DNA from 2 places in the Citrobacter sp. CRE-46 genome. Region 1 is predicted to be linked to the other one. Evidence: riboswitches for the same ligand, from Rfam matches in the RefSeq annotation. Region 1 holds a riboswitch; the other holds the start of a gene.
The links. A riboswitch is a leader RNA that binds a small molecule or an ion and turns the genes downstream of it on or off. The one in region 1 is predicted to bind cobalamin.
Positions count from the first base shown of each region.

Region 1 (4,214 bases):
CGCAATCTGACATTCGTTAGCAAACCGCGCAATCAACTCATGGGTATACGGCCGCTTCACCGTTGCACGTGTAGCCAGCAGTCCCACAACGCCATTCGCCGTGAGTCGCGCCGCCGGTTTAATAGCAGGAACGACGCCTACAACCGGGAAGGCAAATTTCGCACGTAATGCAGGAAGCGACACAGTGCTTGCGGTATTACACGCGATGACCGCAAGAGAGAGTGGATAGCGCTGCTGGACCGCAGTCACAATCTCAACAACACGCTCGACGATAAATTCCTCGCTCTTCTCACCATAAGGAAAGGCGACGTTATCAAAAGCGTATATATAGTGGAGATCCGGCAGGAGACTGCGGATCTCATTGTAGACCGACAACCCACCGACGCCGGAATCAAACACCAGCACGGTGGGACGTGGATCAGAAGGTGTAGCTGCCAGACAAGGTGTATTCCCGCCCTGCAGTTGCGTAGCCATAAACTGTCTCGTAATCTTTATCGAACAGGTTGGCGATTTTACCACGAACAGTCAGCTGTGAGGTGATTGGATATGCCACTGTCAGATCCCACAGGCTCACTCCCCCCATTTTTACCGGCTGATTGGTGACGAAGTCCGTGTCATAACGCGTTCCCAGATAATGATAGGTCAGGCCCCAGTCAAAATCATAAACCTGCCAGTTAAGCTGGTACTTCACCTGCTGTTTAGAACGACGCGCCAGTGGTTTATCGGTAATCGCATTTCGTGCATCAACGTAATCGTAGCTCAGGGTGTGCGCCAGCGGCCCGGTATCAAAGTTTGCTGTCGCTTCGACACCTTTAATACGTACTTTGCCTTCGTTAAAGTATTTCTCGGTATGTGGGTCGTAATCGATCATGTTATCGATATCGTTGCGATATCCTGACAAACGCCAGTTCACATCCGCCGTCAGCCCTTCAAACGCCCCTTCCCACTGCTTACTCTCTTCAGGATCCAGATTCGAATTGCCGTAATAGCCATGCAACTGCCCGAGATTTGGTGCTTTGTAGGAAGTACCGTAGGAGGCAATAAAGCGATAACCTTCAATAAACTCCCACCCGGCACTGGTTTGCCATGTACCATGGCGACCAAACTCGGAGTTATCATCACTGCGCGCCGCACCTTCAAAGGTAAAGTCACCCAGTTGCTGCAACCCGGTGAGATAGAGGCCAGTGTTACGCTGGTCGTAACCGTCCGTGACATACGCGGTGCCAGGCTCCGTAGTTTGCTTTTGCCAGTCTACGCCCGCGCCCACATTACCGTGGCCAACCACCATACTGTTCGACCACTGAACATTATATTGCTTCATCTCATCCAGCGTGGCCGAGGAGTCATAGCGGCCATAATCCGGATCATAGTTGTAGTCTTTACTGTGGCTATAGCTGGAAACCAGCTGTGACTGGATAATTTCACCATTGAAGCGCAGTCCGGCATCCCAGCTTTGGCTATAGAGTTTTCGGGTATCGACCAGTGGTGAGTTCGGAGAATAGTACGAATCGTAATTCGTGCGGTTATCATAACCGTAGCCGCGAACAAACCCGCTCCAGGTGTCAGAGAAATTGTGTTCCAGCGCGCCATATAGCGTCTTACTTAAGAAGCCGTCTTTGTCGGGTTGAGCCTGAGAGCCAGTACTACCGTAAGCCACGACATCAAAGCCTTTGGTATAGGCATAATCGCCCATCAACGTGACACGCGTATTTTCACCTAACTGTTGTTGGGTTGAGACATCGTAATTCTGGTAGCCATTGCTTCCCACGCCAGCGGTCAGTTCCGTCCCCGGCTTTTCGCGTGTCGTAATGATATTCACCACGCCGCCAATCGCATCAGAACCATAAATAGCCGAACGCGGCCCACGAATGTACTCAACTCAATACGTTGTACCAACGATACCGGGAACTGGCTAAGATCGGCTGCGCCGCTAACCCCTGCCAGGTTCAGACGCACACCGTCAATCAGCACCAGAACATGGCTGGCGTTGGTGCCGCGAATAGAAATAGACGAATTTTGTCCCATACCACCGTATTGGGCGATATCCACGCCTGGCAAGCGACGAAGCACATCATTCACGGAGGTAGATTGCCAGCGGTCGATATCCTGACGCGTAACAACGGTGATAGGAGCAAGTACTGCGCTACGAGGCTGCTGAAAACGGTTGGCAGTGACGACGAGAGTATCTGGGCTAGCATCCTGTGCCCAACCAGAAAATGCCGTGACGGAAAGCGCCGTCCACAGCAACGATTTTTTAATCATTGTAAAGCATCCACAATATAAGAAGGATGCCGCAGGTCCCACCGATAGTACGCGATGATGAAAACCAGATGCGACGTTAGCCGGCAGGTCTTCGGGCTTGGAGGCGACTTAAAGAGACGATGACTTCCCACGGCAAGCCGCAGTGTCTGCACCAGGTGCGCTCATCTCCTACCTTCCTTACCGCTGCGCGTCAGCTCCAGATTCACACTGGATTCCCTTTTAACTCACAGGACCGGAAAACGGATGCTACAGTTTGTTACAACCCACTGTCCAGACTGTGTATCACAATATCGGAAATCATCAATGACTGGACATCTGTTGAGCAATCCCTACAATCCCCGCGTACTTTTATTTTTCAGGACGCATCATGACCCCCGAACATCTTCCGACAGAACAGTACGACGCGCAGTTAGCTGAAAAAGTGGTGCGTCTGCAGAGCTTAATGACACCGTTTTATGCACAGGCTCCGGAAGTGTTTCGCTCACCGGTCAGTCACTACCGTATGCGTGCCGAATTCCGGCTGTGGCATGACGGTGATGACCTGTACCACATCATGTTCGATCAACAGACGAAAAGCCGTATTCGCGTCGACAGCTTCCCGGCGGCCAGCGAGCTTATCAACACGCTGATGACGGCAATGATTGAAGGGGTATGCAACAACCGTGTCCTGCGCCACAAACTGTTCCAGATTGATTACCTCACCACCCTGAGCGATCAAGCGGTGGTCTCGATGCTGTACCATAAAAAGCTGGATGACGAATGGCGTCATGAAGCCGAAGCGCTACGGGACGCGCTGCGTGCGCAAAACCTGAACGTGCATCTGATTGGCCGGGCTACCAAAACCAAAATCGAGCTGGACCAGGACTATATTGACGAACGCTTGCCGGTCGCAGGGAAAGAGATCATCTACCGCCAGGTTGAGAACAGCTTCACCCAACCCAATGCCGCGATGAATATTCAGATGCTGGAATGGGCGATTGATGTCACCAAAGATTCCAAGGGCGACTTGCTTGAGCTGTACTGCGGTAATGGCAACTTCTCATTAGCGCTGGCGCAAAATTTCAACCGCGTGCTGGCGACTGAAATCGCCAAACCATCCGTGGCGGCTGCCCAGTACAACATTGCGGCTAACCATATTGATAACGTACAAATTATCCGCATGGCGGCAGAAGAGTTTACTCAGGCGATGAATGGGGTTCGCGAGTTCAACCGTTTGCAGGGGATCGATCTGAAGAGTTACCAGTGTGAAACCATTTTCGTTGACCCACCGCGTAGCGGTCTGGACAGCGAAACGGAGAAAATGGTGCAGGCGTATCCGCGTATTCTGTACATCTCCTGCAACCCGGATACGCTGTGTAAGAATCTGGAAACGTTAAGCCAGACGCACAATGTTTCACGTCTGGCTCTGTTCGATCAGTTCCCGTATACGCACCATATGGAGTGTGGCGTGTTACTGACCGCGAAGTAAGTGATGTCCTGGCCGGGCTTGCCCGGCCTACAAATATTATTCCGCAATTTCCTGCTTACGATTACGCACTTTAACGCCGATCCAGAACACCAGAATCACCGACAGTACCGCCGGGAAGAAGTTAGAACCAATATCCGGATATTCAGCGCGTACCACGGTGCTGTACAACAGAACACCGAGAATAAAACAGGCGGCGGCCAGGCCTGGTAGCCCCACAGGCATGGTACGGTTCTGATAGCGTTGATGCAGACAATAAACCGTCAGCACCAGCGAAATAATCGGGAATACTGAGAATGGCACAATGGAGCTAAACAGCGCCGCAAATGTGCCATTGATCGATAAGCCAGCAACCAGCGCCAGCAGCAGCGTACCTTTATCTTGACCTGACTGTTTCATTGCTCGTCCTTCTCGTTACTCGGAGTGGTGCGTCATCTTCTCTTGTTCACGGCGGTACCAATAAAATGCCCCTTTCGCAATCATGCGT
Region 1 covers NZ_CM184341.1:4,972,026-4,976,239, forward strand. The annotation lists gene murI (glutamate racemase) at 1-474, opposite strand, end outside; partial or broken gene btuB (TonB-dependent vitamin B12 receptor BtuB) at 419-2,262, opposite strand; cobalamin riboswitch at 2,328-2,514, opposite strand; gene trmA (tRNA (uridine(54)-C5)-methyltransferase TrmA) at 2,630-3,730, shown strand; gene AC534G_RS24125 (YijD family membrane protein) at 3,767-4,126, opposite strand; gene fabR (HTH-type transcriptional repressor FabR) at 4,142-4,214, opposite strand, start outside.

Region 2 (4,214 bases), 2.3 Mb from region 1:
TGGAGTCAAGGGTATTTACCGCTTTGTAGGCCATCGCCAAAGGCGCGCCGCCGAGAAGAAGGAAAAACAGCGGCGCGATGATGCCGTCAACGGTGTTTTCGGCCACGGTTTCCACCACGGCACGATTGACCTGCTGAGGTTGTAATTGCGAGGTATCGCGACCTACGATCCAAGATAACTTTTCCCGACTTGCGGCAAGGTTACCGGCACGCAACGGACGTTCGACATCCTGCGCGGCGTTCGCCAGACAGCGCCCCGCCAGCACGGTAAAGATCATCCAAACCTCTACCACCCAACCAAGCCAGGGATGAATAGAGTGCGCCAGCGCCAGTACGCCCCAGGACACAGCCCAGGTCAGGCCAACCACCACTACCCACATCGCCGCGCCACCAATGCGCAACGCACGATCGCTATGGCAGTAGCGCCGCACGACTCGCTGCATGGCAGAAATCAGATTGCCAATCCAGCGCACCGGATGCGGCCAGTTCTGCGGATCGCCAATAATAAAATCAAGCAGCCAGGCAACACACCACGCAAGGATCGTCATAGCGCGCTCCTCGCGGCTGCCAACCAATGGTTAAGCATCTGCGGACGTTGGGCAAAATGAACGTGTAGATAGCTGGCGAAAGTGTTACCCACCTGCCAGCCGCCGGACCAGGTCTGCAACGTTTTGCCATCGCGCACTTTGCGACAGTGCATCACCGCGGGAGTTTCAGGAATAAAATCTGAGTAGTGAAATTCATGCCCGCGCAGCACTTCGCCTTCTGCAGCTAACAAGGTTTGCTGCGCGGCCTGCGCCTCGCAGTAGCCAAATCGGGTCAGACGTTTCCCCATTTTGCTGTGACCGGGAATGATATCCGCCATCAACCAGCTATCACCGTGGCTGTCCTCCAGCGAACTGCCGAGATACATCAGCCCACCGCACTCGGCGTAAATCGCCACGCCGCGGTGATGTGCGGCTCGCAATTGCTTAAGCATCGGGACATTACGGGCCAGAGCCGCAGCATGTAACTCAGGGTATCCGCCACCCAGCCAGATCATCTGACAATCAGGTAAACAGGTGTCGTGCAACGGGCTAAAACGCACAATCTTCAACCCCGTGCGTTCAAGCAAAGTAATATTGTCCGGGTAATAAAAGTTGAACGCTTCGTCATCAGCGATAGCAAGCGTTAGCCCTTCTCCAGCATCAGTATCGGGAAGCGTAGGCCATTCACCCGCAGGGAGGGTGTTTAGCTGGCTTAATTTCAGTAGAGCATCGATATCCAGCGTCTGCTCCAGCGTCGCGGCAAAGTCCTGCCACGGCTGCTGATTGATAACAGACTCACGCGCAGTAACCAGCCCCAGATGACGCTCCGGAAGCGCAACGCCTTCCATACGGGGAACGTAGCCTAATACAGGAACGGAACAGTAACGCTCAATCGCCACCTTCAGCAGCTGATAATGCGTTTCGCTGTTGACCCGATTAACGATCACCCCGGCGATGTTCAGCGTGGGATCAAAATGCTGAAAACCCATTACCGTTGCGGCTATCGAGGTAGAAACAGCTTTACCATCAACCAGTAAGATGACCGGGCAACCTAACTGTTTGGCCATCGCGGCGGTACTGCAGTAGTTCGGGTCGGTACCATAACCGTCATACAACCCCATCACGCCTTCAATCACGGCGATATCGGCATGTTGCACCTGCTCGCGGAATAAAGCATTCAGAGTGGAAGCGGGAAGCATGAAGCTATCAAGATTGCGGGAAGCGGTACCGCATACCGCTGTATGCCAGCCGGTATCAAGGTAATCAGGCCCCACTTTGCAAGGCTGGACGCGTAAACCGCGTTTTTTCAACAAGCTCAACAAGCCCAGCGTCACCGTGGTTTTACCACAGCCGCTTCCGGTACCTGCAAGAACAAATGCGTGAAAATTGGCCGCCATACCCTGATCCTGTTCAGGGTGGTAGGGGTGTAGAGATACCCAGTCTCTCGACTGTATGCATCTGAACCACCCACTTCCCACCGAAGTTGTTGGTAGTCACTGACAGGCAGGTCTTCTGGCTTAGCGTCATCCTCACCCGTCCTTCCCAATCTTGCGATCAGTGGTCCATACGGGGTCGTCAGCATCACAGCAGCGGGGGCTGCGGGGGATTCTCACCCCCTTCCCTACCACAAATGTGGCAAACCTGTCAGTTCAGGAGCCGTAATTAAGCTCCCTGTTATGAGGTAAATTCACGACCTCATGACAATAATTCAATTTAATATCTTTCCGGATTCATTCAGCCAATTATCTGGCATAAACCCACTTATTCACATGTTCACATTTTGAATGAAAGTGTCAGCAAAGAATAAAGAAAGTCAGGCATACAGACACTGTATCTCATCACAAAAATAAAAACTGGTGCAGTTTATCCCTCTAATACTATTATTTTGTTGCGCTATGACAATTTATTGACTGCTGTTGTTACTTTTCATTTTATAATTACTGACATAGCGCCCGATATCAAAAATCGGCAATAGCAAAATATTGCTATTTAAGCGGACTCACCGCGTGAAATGACATTTATTTGCTGGCGAAATGCCTGCGGCGTAACCTGATACGTCTGGCGGAATACTTTGCAGAAATAGCTGGTTTGTGAAAAGCCTAAATTACGCGCAATGCTGGCTATGCTCCAGTCACTATGACAGAGCAACTCTTTGGCACTCGCCATTCGCTGTTGATTTACCCAGGCGTTAAACCCGATACCCTGATATTTTTTGAACAATTTACTGAAATAGTAAGGGCTAAGGTAAACATGAGACGCAACATCTTCCAGGCGTAACTCATCTGACAAATGCGCATCAATATAGCGCAGCGCTTTTTTCATTTTGCTGTCGTGAGGATTCGGCGTTCGGTTGGCGCGTACCGGCTCTGCCTGCTGCGGGTTGTCTTTGATAACCACAAAATTTAGTTGTTTTTTAAGGCAATTTTCCACGATGAGCTTTAGCAGATCCGCCGAGGCGATAACGCGCGAATAGTCCATCTCCGGCACATTACGAAATTCACTGAGCAGTTCGGGATCGGCTTGCCAGCGGTCATCGACGTTCAGGATATCCACCAGGCCGACATCGTTACTTAAACGCACCTGACCACACAATACGAACCCAACCAGGTGACCCGCAATTACCAGCGGAATTGAGAAGTCGGTAAGCCCCGCGTGGCAGCGATAGATGCAGGGTTGATCGGATTTTGAAGCTTCCAGCCCGCCACAGCGATCGCTCATACGACAACGGGTACTGTGCTGAGGATGCTGGCGCATCAACTGACAAAAAGGGGTGAAATTAAAAAGCTCAGAAATTTCATCACCGTGAATATTGACAACCACAACAGCCAGACTGGTGGCCTGCGCAAAATCCTGTGCGATTTTATTAATGAGTTCTGAGTTCAGGGCACTCGCAGAAATCATGATAAAACCTCTCAGTTAATTTATTGTTATAAATAAAACATACTATTTACACATCCAGTTTCATCTCGCTTTCCAGGGCGCTGATGAAAGTCATCATCGAACATAACAAAAGTCTCCCATTGTGGGGAGACTTTTTCAGCGGTTCAGGAAACCGGATCACGAAAACAGTTTTTACGCTTTAAAAATAAACATCTTCCGTGAAGCTAGCTCTCATTTTCCTCCAGTTTACACGTATTACACGGTAAATTTTTGCCAATAAAATAACGATAAATTGCTGCGCCCGCGCACGCACCGATGATGGGGGCCACAATCGGTACGATGAAATAAGGGATATCACGCCCGCCAGTCATCGCCACATCTCCCCACCCGGCCATCCATGCAAATAATTTTGGACCGAAATCACGTGCCGGGTTCATCGCAAATCCGGTGAGCGGCCCGGTAGATGCACCGAGAACAGCCACCAGAATGCCAATCAATAAAGGCGCCAATGGCCCTCTGGGGACGCCATTACCGTCATCGGTAAGTGCCATGATCATGCCCATCAGAATGGAAGTGATCACTACTTCAACCAGCGCAGCCTGCCAGACGCTGAGCGCCGCCGCTGGATAAGTACTAAAAATACTGGCCAGTTGCAGGCTTTCAAGGCTGCCGCGTACCATTTGATGGGCAGACTCATATTCGGTAAATAGACTTCCGTACAGCAGATAGGCTAGCAACGCGCCGCCAAAGGCACCCGCAACCTGCGCTACGGTGTATGGCACAACTTTGCGCCCCGGAAAACAGGCAA
Region 2 covers NZ_CM184341.1:2,075,888-2,080,101, reverse strand. The annotation lists gene cbiB (adenosylcobinamide-phosphate synthase CbiB) at 1-547, opposite strand, end outside; gene AC534G_RS09765 (cobyrinic acid a,c-diamide synthase CobB) at 544-1,923, opposite strand; cobalamin riboswitch at 2,012-2,186, opposite strand; gene pocR (transcriptional regulator PocR) at 2,516-3,427, opposite strand; gene pduF (propanediol diffusion facilitator PduF) at 3,631-4,214, opposite strand, start outside.
Region 2: linked by a shared signal. The riboswitch ahead of AC534G_RS09765 (cobyrinic acid a,c-diamide synthase CobB) and the one ahead of btuB (TonB-dependent vitamin B12 receptor BtuB) in region 1 are both predicted to bind cobalamin.